2 regions of the Azospirillum palustre genome follow, and region 1 is predicted to be linked to the other one. Evidence: riboswitches for the same ligand, from Rfam matches in the RefSeq annotation. Region 1 holds a riboswitch; the other holds the start of a gene.

The links. A riboswitch is a leader RNA that binds a small molecule or an ion and turns the genes downstream of it on or off. The one in region 1 is predicted to bind cobalamin.
Region 2: it holds a riboswitch for cobalamin, as region 1 does, so the genes downstream of both, CRT60_RS08745 (CbtB domain-containing protein) here and CRT60_RS11995 (energy-coupling factor ABC transporter permease) in region 1, are expected to answer to the same signal.

The regions. Positions count from the first base shown of each region.
Region 1 covers NZ_PDKW01000040.1:469,054-476,199, forward strand. The annotation lists gene CRT60_RS11975 (amino acid ABC transporter ATP-binding protein) at 1-44, shown strand, start outside; gene CRT60_RS11980 (TonB-dependent receptor family protein) at 320-2,392, opposite strand; gene CRT60_RS11985 (DUF2244 domain-containing protein) at 2,507-3,052, opposite strand; gene CRT60_RS11990 (DUF2946 domain-containing protein) at 3,124-3,678, opposite strand; cobalamin riboswitch at 3,770-4,018, shown strand; gene CRT60_RS11995 (energy-coupling factor ABC transporter permease) at 4,192-4,872, shown strand; gene CRT60_RS12000 (DUF2946 family protein) at 5,039-5,458, shown strand; gene CRT60_RS12005 (TonB-dependent siderophore receptor) at 5,655-7,146, shown strand, end outside.
Region 2 covers NZ_PDKW01000039.1:568,077-575,222, reverse strand. The annotation lists gene cobG (precorrin-3B synthase) at 1-406, opposite strand, end outside; gene cobN (cobaltochelatase subunit CobN) at 403-3,807, opposite strand; gene cobW (cobalamin biosynthesis protein CobW) at 3,907-4,968, opposite strand; gene CRT60_RS08750 (CbtA family protein) at 4,983-5,768, opposite strand; gene CRT60_RS08745 (CbtB domain-containing protein) at 5,779-5,970, opposite strand; cobalamin riboswitch at 6,016-6,245, opposite strand; partial or broken gene CRT60_RS08740 (ABC transporter ATP-binding protein) at 6,575-6,700, shown strand; partial or broken gene CRT60_RS08735 (ATP-binding cassette domain-containing protein) at 6,700-7,101, shown strand.

The DNA of each region.
Region 1 (7,146 bases):
GCCATGAGCGGACCCGCAGCTTCCTGCATCAGATCCTCCATTGAGGAGGGTATGGGCGAATCACCCTGCCACCGCCGAACTGCTTGATTGAATGGGGCGGCGCGTGGCCGATGTCTTCGGTCTTCCGCAACAGGTGGCTTTCCCGTATGGCTCCCCGCGGACCGCCCGAGGATGGCGATCCGACGACCCGATTGAAGTGACCGGGGAGCATCCGGGCAGGTTCGCGATCCGCCCGCACCGATCCGTGGCAGCAGGATCGCGAACCGGTCAGTAGGCTTTCCTCAGGGAAGCCCCTGCTTCGCTCTCACCGTCACCGCCCTCACCAGGCGAAGCGCAGGCCGGCATAGACGGCGCGGCCATAGCCTGGATTGAACAGGGCCGATCCGGCACTGGCCGTTTCCGCCGTGATAGTGGACGAGATGTAGCGCTTGTCCAGCAGGTTCCGTCCCTCCAGATAGCCGGACAGGCCCGAACCCTGGTCGAAGCCGATCTTGGCGTTCATCAGCCCATACGGATCGACCTTGAGGGTGTTGGCGTTGTCGGCATAGAAGCTCTTCGGCATCCAGTCGACGCTGGGACCTGCATAGAAGCCGCTCGGGTGCTTGTAGAGCAGCTCGGCGCGGGCGGAATGCGGCGGCACGCCGGGCAGGCTGTTGCCATGATAGGTCGCACCGTCGAAGAAGAAGTCGTTGTAGCTATAGGTCAGGTTGAGCCAGGTGCGGTCCTCCCGGGCGGCGAGCGCCTTCAGAACGGCGACGCCGAAGCCCAGTTCCACCCCCTGATGCACCGTCTTGTCCGCATTGCGGACGGTGCAGGTGCTGTAGGGCGACGTGGTGACGCATTGCAGCTCGTTGCGGAGTTCGGAGCGGTAGAGCGCCAGATCCCAGGTGACGTCGGCCCTGCGGCCTCGCGTGCCGATCTCGTAGGTGGTTGCCGTCTGGGCGTTGAGGTTCGAACTCGCCGGGGTCGCGAAACTGTTGGAGTCGAAGGTCGGCACCTCCGCGCTGCGCGAGATGTTGCCGAACACCTGCCAATCCGGATCGACGTCCCACAGAATCCCGACCTTGGGACTCCAGAGATCGTAGGTGCGGCGGCCCGACTGGTCGCCGTCGGTCAGGAACCGGTCGGTGCGATCCCGTACCGCATGGAGAAACTGGACGCCGGCAATCAGGGCGACGTCCGGCAGGACATAGAACGAGTTCTCCGCATAGGCCGAATAGTTCTCGGCCTTGTCCCGCGTCGAGAAAGCCAGCGCACCCTTGACCGCGCCGCTCAGGTTGTTGAACTCCTTGTAATCCATCGTGCCGTTGAGAGCGTTCGCCCCGACGGTCAGGCGGTTCCGGAAACCGCCGACGGTCCGGTCGTCGGTGGCGCTGACGAAGCCGCCATAGTCGTTCACGGTGTAATCGAGATAACGGTAGATCGGATGGTCGACATGGCGTCGGTGGTTGAAGACGCCGAACTCCACCTCGGTGGTGTCGAAACGCAGCGTGGTCTTGTTGGCGATCCGGATCGAATCGATGTTGCGCTGCTGGTCCTGGCGCACGAACTCCGGATCCGCCGACTTCGGCGCGTTCAGCGCTTCGCTCTTGGTCAGTTCTCCGGGAAGGCGTTGCCTCCAGCTGTTCGCGTTCAGATAGAAGCGCGTTTCGACATCCGGTGACAGCCGGTAGCCCAGGTTCACGCTGCCGCGCCCCATATGGCCCTCGCTGTGGTCGCGATAGCCGTCCTCGCGCTGGACCGACAGGTTGGCGAAGTAATCGAAGGCCCCGGAGGCGCCGCCCGTGCTGGACTGCCCCTTCAGGAAACCGAAGCTTCCCGTGTCGATCCGGCCGTCGAACGGCAATGCATCGCGGCCGGTCGGGGTGACGAAATTGACGGCGCCGCCCAGCGCATTGCCGCCGTAGCGCAGGGCGTTGGCGCCCTTGTAGACCTCGACATAGCGGTAGGCGCTCGGATCGATCTCGAACACGTCGAACAGGCCGTCGGACGTGTTGATCGGGATGCCGTCCATAAAGAGGTTCACGCCACGATTGCCGTAGTTGCGCGTCAGCCCCGAACCGCGGATCGACACCCGGTTGTCGATGTTGGACTTGGGCTGCGTCACGACACCCGGCACCCAGCCGAGAACGTCCCTGATCGTGTTCGCCGTACCGTTCTTGAAAGCCGTGTCGGGTACCAGTTCGACAGCGCCGGGAGTCTGCCGGATCCGCTGGTCCGCGTCCTCCGTCGTCGGCACGGTGAGCGATCCGGCGGAGTTTCCCGTCACGGTGACCTGCGGCAGCAGCGTCGGAGATACGGCATCCTGCGCGAACGCCGCCGGCGCCGCGCTCACCATCAGCGCGGTCAGCAGGGCCGGGCGGCAGGTGCGCCGCGGACATGGTCTTGACATCGAGGTTCTCCAGGGTAGCGCAGAAGAGCCGCCGGCTCCGCCCTGCGGTGTCGGTGCGATTGGGATTTTCAGTGGGAGCCGCCGCCGGCGAACCGGCGGATCGGCGCAATGCGATCAGCGCACTGCGGCTGCCGGACCGAGGTGGCGGGCCAGCGCGTTCGCCAGATCCAGCCGCTCGCGGCCGGTCAGGAAGGCGCCGACCGTTTCCGACCGGCCATGGCTGGTCAGGCGCAGGCATGGGCCGCCGGGCTGACCGTGTTCGACGGTCAGCCGCAGCCAGCCGGTCTGCCACTCGCTGGACGTGCACCGCCCTGCCCCGTCGATGCGTTCGACCAGGGTGCGGTCCGGCCAGACGCGGATACGCTCGGACTGCCGCCGGCGCCGTGCATCGCCGATCACCGACCAGAGGGCGAAGGCAAGGACGATCAGGGAATAGAGCGCCATCGGCCACGCCCCGAGGCGCAGCCAGGCGAACAGGGTGATTGCGAAGTAAGCGGTCAGAACGGCAACGAAGATGAGGCGGCCATTGCGGGTGCCGCTGTCATTGGGGGTGGCGACGGCGTCGAACAGCGGTTCGTCCGTCTTCGCCGCGCGAGCGGACGGGACGACGGGGGCGAACACGGGTGCGACGGCCGCTTCCCCGAAACAGGCGTCGGGCATGCGGAAGCTCCGGTCAATCGGTCACGGTGCGGCAATGGCGGGTCTGAAAACCCACCGATGCCGAAGACGGATCAACCGTTGGCCGGCGGCGCCCGGGCTTGAAGGGAGGACAGGAACCATCCGGCGGCGATGCGGCGTCCGGGCAGGAACTCGGGCCCATGCCGGACGTATCCGACGGTCACCGGAAGCAGGCCGAGCGGCGGCATCGCCAGACCGCCGACCAGGGGGCACAAGGGGCAGGAGCCATCGGCGACGCCCGCATCGGAAGGGGCGCCGTCCGGGTCGGCCGGGACGCCGTGATCGTCCAGAGCCACGGTCTTGAACCCGTCCGCCGTACAGATCACGATCCGGTTCGTTTCGGCCTTGGCCGTCGAAATCCAGGCGGGCATCCAGGCCCAGGAAACGATCTGGAACAGCAATGCGACCGCTCCGGCCAAGCAGCCGGTCCGCCACACCCGTCCCCGTCCGTTCCGCTTCAGCAGCATCCCGCTCCGCCGACCTTGAAACCGTGCCCAAGGCACGATGCGGACCACCATAGCCCAGGCGCGATACTCTGGACGAACGCTTTTTATACGAAGTTTCACGTCGGTCACTGCAAAGCGGATCGTCGCCCCGACATCGATCATGGCCCTTTCCAGGAAAGCCGGTCCTCCAGTATTCCGGCCCGGCATTCCTCGAAGACCGGGAGCCGCTCTTGACGGCGGCGGCGGTTCACCCTACCGTGGCGATGGTTATGGTTCCCCGCATCGCCAAGCTGTGGGGCTAAGAGGGAAGCCGGTGCGCCGCCCCCGTCAGGGATCGGTGGCAAGTCCGGCGCTGCCCCCGCAACTGTGAGCGGCGAGCCGCATCGTCCAAATCCGTGTCACTGGCGCCTGGCTCCCCTCGGGAGACCGACCGCGCCGGGAAGGCCGGACGGCGTGGCAACGACCCGCAAGCCAGGAGACCTGCCCTAACCGAACGAAAATCCTCGGGCGGGGTGCCCCGGTGATCGCTTGCCGATGCACGGCCCCGACCGTTCCGCTTTCCGCAAGCCATCCAGCCGGCATACCGCCCCGAAGGATCGGGGAATGACGCGCGCGGCTGCCCCCGCCGCGGCGCTCCCGACTCAATTCAGGGCAGGTTCGGAAAGGGAAAGCGGCATGCATATCGAACCCGGCGTCGTCGACGGCGCCAAGATTCTCCTCAGCTACGCAACGGCGGCGGGCGCCTTCGCCCTTGCCGGGAAAATGGCGCTCGACACCATCCACAGCAACGGCGGGGCCGTTTCGCTGGGACTGCGCAGCCTGATCACCACGGCTCTCGTCTTCTGCTTCTTCGAGGTTCTGCCGCATCATCCGGTGGGCGTGTCGGAGGTCCACCTCATCCTCGGCTCGACCCTGCTTCTGCTGTTCGGGTCTGGTGCCGCCGCCATCGGCCTCGCCGCCGGCCTGCTGATCCAGGGGGTATTCTTCGCTCCCTTCGACCTGCCGCAGTACGGCATGAACGTCACCACGCTGCTGGTGCCGCTGTGGGGCATCAGCCTGCTGGCGAAGCGCATCGTTCCGGCCGCCACCCCCTATGTCGAACTGAAATACTCGCAGGCTCTCGCGCTCTCCACCGCCTATCAGGGCGGCATCGTCGCCTGGGTCGCCTTCTGGGCCATCTACGGCCACGGCTTCACAGCGGAAAACCTCGCGGAGGTCGGCAGCTTCGGCGTCGCCTACATGAGCGTCATCATCATCGAGCCGCTGGCGGACCTGGCAGTCCTTGCCGCCGCCAAGGCGCTGCACCGTTACAGCCAGGGACCACTGTTCAACCAGCGCCTTCACCAGGGCGCCTGACCGGCCTCATCCCACCGGACGGCCGCGGCAGCGCCCGGCCGCCCGGTGTAAAGCCTTCCGGCCTGGATCACCGGCTCTCCGTTGTGGCTTGCCCGGCTTCCGCTTCCGTGCGATGACTTGGCTGCCGCAACCTTCGGCGGTGCCAGCCGTAAGCGACCATCCCACCGTGTTTTTGTCCCGCTCCGTCATGGACCGCGTCCGCCGAACCGGCCTTCTGGCCGGGGCGCTGGCGTTCGTTGTCCAGATGATGGTGTGGAGCGCGACGATGCCGGCGATGGCGCTGGACGGGATGCCGGCGGGGGCGGAAGCCATCGCCATCTGTTCCGCCGATGGCATCAAGACGATCGTCATCGGGTCCGACGGGCAGCCTTCCTCTGACGACGGCTCCGGGTCAACCGGCCCGGTGAAGGATCACTGCCCGCTCTGCCCGACCGTCACCGGTGCAGGGCTTCCGCCGCAGGCGCAGACAGCCGTTCCTGCCGAGACCATGGCGGCGGCAGACGCCCGGGCCCTGCCCGGCGCCGCGATCGCGGCCGGCTGGTTCCTGTCCAGCCTCCAGGCCCGCGCACCGCCGGCCGCCGGCTGAACCGGCACTCCATTTCCCTTTCCGTCCGCATCACGAGCGAAGCCTTCGACACGGCGTGACCGTCACGCCGGCTCCTTCCTGCGCGCTTGCACCATCGCCATGCCGTGATTCCAGGCGGGCGGGACGGCAGCCTGTCGGGAAATGGCTGCTCGACGATCGGATCTGACCCATTCTTTTTGAAAGTGCATTCTCCCTCATGACGCTCTCCCATGGACAGGGCGCGCTCCTGCTGGTCGGTGCCGTGCTTTCGACGGGCACCGTCTCGGCTCAGGACGCTGTGCAATTGGACCCGATCACGCTGTATGCAGGCGATGGCGGCGCTGTCATCGACGGCTATCGGGCCGTCACCACGAGCAGCGCAACCAAGACGGAAACCCCGCTGAAGGAAACGCCGCAATCGGTCGTGGTCGTGACGCCACAGCTGCTGCGCGACCAGGGCGTGACCACCATAGCCGAAGGCCTGAAGAACGTCAGCGGCGCGCAGGGCTCCGCACTTCTGCAAACCCCCGCTTATGAATCGACGATCCTGCGCGGCTTCCAGGCGGAAATCTATCGCGACGGCATCACCAGCTATCTGAACACCGGCGATCCGAATGCGATGGCCGGCATCGAGCGGATCGAAGTGCTGAAAGGCCCGAACGCGATCCTCTACGGCGGCGGCGTGGGCACGCCTCTGGGCGGTGTGGTCAACATCGTCACCAAAAAACCGCAGGACCGCGATTTCGCCACCGTCGGCCTGAGCTATGGCAGCAACGGCTACACGGAGCCGTCCTTCGACATCAACCGGCGCCTGAGCGGGGACGGGACAGTGCTGTTCCGGATGAACGGCAGCTACGTCCGGTCGGGTTCCGACGTCGATCTGATCAAGACCAAACGATACTCCTTCAGCCCATCCTTGACCTTCGGCAACGGAACGGACACCCGGCTGACGGTCGACGGCTACGTCTCGCGGTGGAGCCAGCAGGAGTATCAGGCGCTTCCCGCCTGGGGAACGGTGGCGGGAGATTTCCGCCTGTCGCGCGATCTTTATATCGGCGATCCGGACGTCCCGGACAGCCACACCAGCACCCGCAAGGTAACGGTGACGCTGGACCATGACTTCAACGACGATTGGTCCAGCAAGACACAGTTCCGCTACGGCAGGAACGAGGTGAACCAGACGACCCAGATCATCATCGCCAACGCCCCGGACGCCGGGCGCAGTTCGTGGAACCTGTACAATTCCTTCGTTCCCGGCAGGCAGAGCGAACTCAGCCTTTCGTCCTCGGTGGAAGGACGCCTGACCACCGGCGCGATGGAGCATCGGCTTCTGGTCGGCGCGGACTATTCGCGTATCGGCGACTGGTCGCTGATGTACATGGACATGATGCCGGTCGGCTCGGTCGATCTGCTGACCCCTGGGGCATGGCCGAAATGGGCCATGCCCCAGGGGTTGGCCATGACCGACGGCGACGCCACCTACACGACGGCTGGCGGCTTCGCCCAGCTGCAATCCACGCTCGGAAAGCTCCATCTCCTGGGTGGCCTGCGGCTGGCCTATCTGGGAATGGATTCGGTATCGATCAACTATGCCCGTAGCGACACGCTCAACGAGACGCGGATCCTGCCCCGCATCGGCGCCGTCTATGATCTGACCGACCAGATTTCGGCGTTCGCCAGCTATTCCGAAGGAATGAAGGCCAATCCCT
Region 2 (7,146 bases), on a different contig from region 1:
GCAGAGCCGCATCGTCCGCCAGCCGCGCATCCAGCGTACGCGCCACCGCCCGTACGTCCATCGCCGCCGTGGGATCGAGCCCGGCGGTGGGGGAGCACAGGACATTGCGGACCGCTTCGCTCGCCGCATTGCCGGAGACGTAGCCCATGCCGCGCAGGGCTTCGGTCACCGGCTCCAGCCCATCGGCGGCGATGCCGCGCAGTTGCAGGGTGCCGCGCTGGCTGAGGTCGATCAGACCGTTGCCGTAACGATCACCCAGCTCCGCGATACGGCGCGCGTGGTCGGCGGGCAGCATGCCGGCCGGAACGCGGACGCGCAGCAGGAGGCCGTCGCCGACCTGCATCGGCGCCAGCACGCCGGGGCAGGCGCCACGGCGGCGCGGCTGGGTGGCGGCAGGGTTGGTCATGCGGCGCTCTCCCGGAGCTGGCGCAGATCCTCCGCGGTGGAGTTGCGGCGGGGATGCCACAGGCCGCGGTCGAGCGCCTCGCTCATGCGCGCCAGAATGTGCCGGGCAGCGGCAGGGTTGTCCTGCGACAGGAAGTCCCACACCTCCGCATCCTCGACGTACGCGTCGAACAGCTGGTCGAAATGGGCGGGACGGACTGCGTCGGTGGTGGCGGCGAAGGCGAACAGGGTGTCGACGCTTGCCGCCAGTTCCGCCGCCCCGCGATAGCCGTGGCGCATCATGCCCTGGATCCAGCGCGGGTTGGCCGCCCGGCCGCGCAGGGTGCGGGCGATCTCCTCCGCCAGGGTGCGGATGGCGAGCTTGTCGGGATCGGCGCTGTCGAGATGGTAAAGCGCCGGTTCGGAGTCCTCCAGCGCGGCAGCCGCGGCGAAGCCGCCCTCGAACTGCATGAAGCCGTCGGTGGACAGCACGTCGTGTTCGCGCTGGTCCTGATGGTGGACCAGCGCGTCGGCGCCTCCCACCCGGCGGCGGAACAGGGCCGGCAGCGGAACCCCCTCCAGCCCGGCGCCATAGGCGTGGCAGCCGCCCTCCAGATAGGCGGCGCCGAAATCGGCCCGCGCGGTCCAGTCGCCGCGCGCGATCATGCCGGACAGCGCCGTGCCGTAGATGCCGGGGGCGGCGCCGAAGATGCGGGCAGTGGCCCAGCGGCGGGCGTTCGCCGCCTCGGTGCCCGCAGCGGCGAGGCGCTGCTCCTCGGCCCTGGCGGTGGCGGCCAGCGGGTTGGTGTCGTCGGGCTCGTCCAGCCCGGCGACGGCGCGCACCGCCTGATCGAACAGGGCGATCTGCTGCGGAAAGACGTCGCGGAACAGGCCGGAAATGCGCAGAGTCACGTCGACCCGCGGACGGCCGAGCACGCCGGCCGGCATGATCTCGTAGCCGGTGACGCGGCCGGAGCCGTTCTCCCAGATCGGCCGCACGCCGAGCAGGGCAAGCGCCTGGGCCAGCTCGTCGCCGCCGGTGCGCATGGTCGGGGTGCCCCAGCAATCGACCACCAGCCAGCGCGGCCAGTCGCCATGATCCTGGAGATAGCGGGTGATCAGCGCGTCCGCCGCCTGCCAGCCGAGAGTCCAGGCGGTCGGCGTCGGCACCCCGCGTGGGTCGAGCGCATAGAGGTTGCGACCGGTCGGCAGCGTGTCGGCCCGGCCGCGCGCCGGCGACCCGCCGGGGCCGGGGCGGATGAAGCGCCCGTCCAGCCCGTCGAGCAGCGCCCGCATCTCCGCCTCGCCGCAGGCATCGATTGCCGTGGCGACCATGGCCGGATCGGCGGAGCGGGCAACGGCGGCGGTCAGCCGGTCGCGGCGCTCGCCGGCCGGGCTGTGGCCGAAGACATGCAGGCCGTCGCGGATCTGCATCTCCTTGATGTCGCAGAGATGGGCGTCCAGCCGCGACAGGATGGCGTCGGGGTCGTCGTCGGGCCGCAAATTGCAGTCGGCCGCGACTCCGGATTTCCAGGCGAGGTCGAGGATGGTCTCGCGCAGCATGCCCAGCCGCCGCGGGTCGAGCCCGGTCGCCTGCGAATATTCGTCGATGGCGGTTTCCAGCGAAGCGAGGTCGCCATGGAGACCGGCCTCCACCGGCGGCGGGGTCAGATGGCCGATCAGCACGGCGCCCAGCCGGCGGCGGGCCTGAACGCCCTCGCCGGGGTTGTTGACGATGAAGGGGTAAAGGGTGGGCAGGGCGCCGCCGACGATTTCCGGCCAGCATTCCGCCGACAACGCGACCGCCTTGCCGGGTAGCCATTCCAGCGTGCCGTGGGCGCCGATCTGCACCAGCGCATGGATGCCGACGGCATGGCGAAGCCACAGATGGAAGGCGAGATAGCCATGGCTGGGCGGGGTGTCGGGGTCATGGTGCTGGGCGGTGGTCAGGGGACCGTGGCCGCGGCTTGGCTGCACCGCCACAACGGCATTGCCGCAGGGCAGGGTGCGGAAGGCGAAGGCGCCGTCGCGGCAGGCCGGGTCGGCGGCGGGCTCGCCCCAGGTCTCGGCGATGCGGGCGCGCAAGCTCGGCGGGGCCAAGCGCAGATAGTCGGCGAGCGCCAGGGTCGGGGTGGGCGTGCCGGTGAGGGCCTCCATCAGTCCGGCGCCGCTGTCCGGAATGGCGGACAGGCTGTAGCCCTCGGCGGACAGGCGGTGGAGCATCGCCACGGTGCTGGTCGGGCTGTCGAGACCGACGGCATGGCCGATGCCGCCGCCGGGGCCGGGATAGTCGGACAGCACCAGCGCGACCCGCCGCTCCGCCCGCGGGGTATGGGACAGGCGGACCCAGCTCGCCGCGAGGTCTGCGGTGAAGGCGACGCGGTCGGGGATCGGGCGCAGGGCCGGGGCGGCGAATTGCAGGTCGGGGTCGGGCTCCCCCGCCGTCTTGAAGGCGATGGCGCGGGCGATGATGCGGCCGTCCATCTCCGGCAGCACGACGTTCATCGCGAGGTCGGACGGCGCCAGCCCGCGCGAGGACGCCTGCCAGCCGGCTTCCGGCGTGGTGGCGAGGATGGCTTGCAGAACCGGGCTGCCGTTGGCCTCCAGCGGCGAACCGTCCTCGCGCGCCGCCGAAAAGGCGGTGGTGTTGACGACGATGGCGGCGTTCTGCGCGGTCAGGCTGGCGCGCATCCAGGCGGCGCAGTCCGGCTCCTTCAGGCTGGCGACGAACAGCGGCCGGGGGGCGAGTCCGCGCGCGGCCAGCGCGTCGCACAGGGCATGGACCGGGGCGAGGTCGCCGGCCAGCAGGTGGGAGCGGTAGAACACAATGGCTGCGACCGGCGAGTCGGCAGCTATGGGGGCGGTTGCGGGGCCGGTCCAGCCGTCGTAAGCGCCGAAGCGTGGGACGGGAGCCGGGTCTTCATGGGGCAGCGGCGTTCCGGCCAGCGTCGCGGCGCAGGCCAGCAGATGGCCGATGTTGGCCGGGCCGCCCTCGGTGAAATAGCGCCACAGCCGGTCGGCGGCGTCCGGCGGAACGGTGCCGTAGGCGGTCAGGTTCGGGTCGGGCTGCGCCTCTCCGGACAGGACGGCGAGCGGGATGCCGCGGTCCCGGCAAAGGGCGGACAGCCGGTCGAGACCATAGCGCCAGTAACCGCTGCCGCCGAGCAGGCGCAGGACGACCAGCTTGGCCTTGGCGACGACGGTGTCGGCGTAGAGATCGACCGACAGCGGATGGCCGAGCCGGTTGAGGTTGGCGAGGCGCAGGCCGGGCAGCCGCTTGCGGCCCGCCCGCCATGCGGCGGCAAGCGCGGTCAGGTCGCTGTCGGAAAAGGACAGCATGACGAGGTCGGCCGGCGTCTGCCCCAGATCTTCCGCCTGGGGGCCGGCGTCCAGTTCGTCCTGGCGGGCGGCAAGCAGGTGCATGGTTCGATGTCCAGGAGCGTTCGCCCCCTCCCCCCTCGAAAACGGTGAAGGTCAAGGAGGGGGCGGACGCCGCAATACCCTAACTCTTACCCGAAACTCTTACCCGACGAGCGCCCGCGTCACCGCATCGCGGTCCAGCCCGGTCTCGCCGATCACCACCAGACGGCTGCGGCGCTCTTCGCCCGGCTTCCACAGCCGGTCGTAGTGGGTCTGGATGCGGGTTCCGACACCCTGGACCAGCAGGCGCATCGGCTTGCCGGGCACGTCGATGAAGCCCTTCAGGCGCAGAACGCCATGCAGGCCGGCGACCTTCTCCAGCGTCATCGCCAACGCGGCCGGGTCGGGCTGCACCGGCAGCTCCACCACGAAGCTGGTGAAGTCGTCGTGGTCGTGGCCGTCTTCGTCGTCATGGTGGCTGGGACGGTTGGCGAGATCGTCCTCCACCGCCGCACCGACACCGAGCAGGACCAGCGGATCGACCGCGCCCTGGGAGGCGCGGACCAGCTTGGCGTCACGGCCGACCGTATGGGCGAGGGCGCCGCGGATCAGCTTCTCGACACGGGCGAGGTCGCCGTCGGCCAGCAGATCGGTCTTGTTGACGACGATCAGGTCGGCGCAGAGCAGCTGGTCCTCGAACACTTCCTCGATGGGAGTTTCGTGATCGACGGTGCCGGCGGCGTCGCGCTGGGCCTCCAGCGCGGCGGGATCGGGGGCGAAGCGGCCCTCCGCGGCGGCCGAGGCGTCCACCACGGCGATCACGCCGTCGACGGTGACCCGCGTCTTGATCGCCGGCCAGTTGAAAGCCTGGACCAGCGGCTTGGGCAGGGCCAAGCCGCTGGTCTCGATCACGATGTGCTCGGGCGGCTCCGGCCGGGCCAGCAGCTTCTCGATGGCCGGGACGAAGTCGTCGGCGACGGTGCAGCACAGGCAGCCGTTCGCCAGCTCGATCACGTCGTCTTCGGTGCAGGTCGGGTTGCCGCAGGCGCGCAGGATGTCGCCGTCGATGCCGACGTCGCCGAACTCGTTGATGATCAGCGCCAGCCGGCGGCCGTCGGCCTTTTCCAGCAGGCCGCGGATCAGCGTGGTCTTGCCGGCGCCGAGGAAGCCGGTGATGACGGTCGCCGGAACCTTGCCGGCGGCCGTTTTCGCAAGAGCGGACATGGGATGGAGCCTCCTTAACGCGCGCCGGGCTGAACCCGCAGGGCCGGCTGCCGTTCGGCCGGTTGGACCACGCCGCTCATCAGCCAGCCGCAGACGGAGCCGAGGATCGCCCAGAACAGGGCGGCGGACCCGAGCGAGGCGGTGACGAAGCGGGCGGCCAGTTCCGGGGGAACGGCACCCTCGGCGCTTTCCGGATGCGGCGCGCCGATCAGATGGGGCAGCGCTGCGGCCAGAACAGCGACGGCGATGACCAGACGGTTGCGGGCGAAGGCGAGGGCGGCGATGCCGACGCCGGCACCGGCCGCGGCGGACAGCCACCAGAGCTGACGCAGCTCCAGCTCCGCCCCGGCCATGCCCGGCAGTTCCGGCGCCAGACCGAAGGACGGGGCCAGCGACACGGCGACGAAGCCGCCCATGCCCCAGACCAGCCCGCGCCGGGCATCGACCGGCCGGCCGGCCAGCAGGATCGCGGCCGCCAGCAGCAGCGCATAGGCGACGCCGGCGATCAGGTTGGCGGCAATGGTCAGGCCGATGCGCTGCATCGCCTCGTCCAGCGTGACCGGCACGCCTTCGCCGACCTCGCGCACGGGGCCATGCTGGTGGCCTTCGGCGTGGCTGGCGGCCGGAGCCCCAGCCGGAGCCGGAGCGGCGACGGTTGCGGGAGGCGGGGTCACCACCTCGTATTTCTCGGCTTCGAGGATCAGCGGGACGGTCGTCGCCTGCTGAACGACGGAAGCGGCCGTGCCGGAGAGCACGCCCGCGACCAAAGCGGCTGTGAACAGCCGCCGGATCAGATCCATGACCCGCTGCTTAGTGGCAGGGGAACGCGAAGGAGTGACGGGCGTCGTGCGCCGCATCGTGGATCTGCTGCGGCTGGGCGAAGCCGACGCCGTACAGCAGGAAGCTGCCCAGCAGGATCGCGGCAAAGGCGGCGACCGCGGTTTGGGCGGCGCTGCGGGCCGCGGAGCCGGCGGCAGCGGTGTTGATCGAACGGGCGGTCATCGAAGGCATCCTTGTTCTCCCGCCACACCCGGCGGGGTTGGGAAAGGTCGGTCAAGTCCGCCGGCAGGTTTCCTGGCTCGCGGGTCATCGCATGCCGTCCGCCTTCCCGGCCGCGGAGGGCCAGTGGCATGATGGACGGGACGCTCGCCGCTTACAGTTGCGGGGGCAGCCGCGGCATTGGCGCTTCCTGGGAACCCGGAAAGCTCCGCACCGCATTCCCTATTATCCCCGCCGTCCATCAGGACGGGCAGGGCACCGTCGGGCGGCCACCATCGCAGTGCCGCGCCTGTTTGGCAAGCCCGCAATAAGGCGTCTGCCACACAGACGATCTTGCATGCAGACACTTTGGATGCTGTCATGTTTTGCAGACAGAGTGTCCAGGGATCCGACACTTTTCGACGCTAAGGAGGGAGGGGCACGAGGGACGGGCAGCGAACCCTTAAGAGAAACCCGCGGAGAAACAATGGGGCCGGCGGCCCGGCCGAAGCGACCCTGCATGTGGCATGCTTCGTGCGTACAACAATCGGTGAAACGTCCCGCCGCACGGCGGCCGCCGGGCATATGCCCGGGACATAAGGACGAACGGGAGGAGAATTCGCGACCGATGAACGCCGCACCGAACGACGACATCATCCTGGAAGCGCGCAACCTGACGAAGGAGTTCAAGGGGTTCGTGGCGGTGAAGGAGGTGAACCTCCAGGTTCGCCGCGGCACCATCCACGCGCTGATACGCTGCCGCCGGTGGTGAAGGAGGGCGGGATGACCGTCCCGCAGATCCACGAGCTGTTCCCCAACCTGAAGGGCCGTGGCTCGACGCAAGGAACACGCCTGTCGGGCGGCGAGCAGCAGATGCTGGCCATCGCCCGCATCCTGCGCACCGGCGCCACCCTGATCCTGCTGGACGAGCCGACCGAGGGTCTGGCTCCCGTCATCATCGAGCAGATCGGCGTCGCGGTGCGGGCGCTCAAGGCACGCGGCTTCACCATCGTGCTGGTCGAGCAGAATTTCCGCTTCGCCGCCACCATCGCCGACCGCCATTACGTGATGGAGGAAGGCCATGTGGTCGACATGATCCCCAACGACCAGCTCCACGCCAACATGGACAAGCTGCACACCTATCTCGGCGTGTAGGCGCTCCAGCCCCCGACATCGCCGGCGCGAACGCCGTCCCGACCC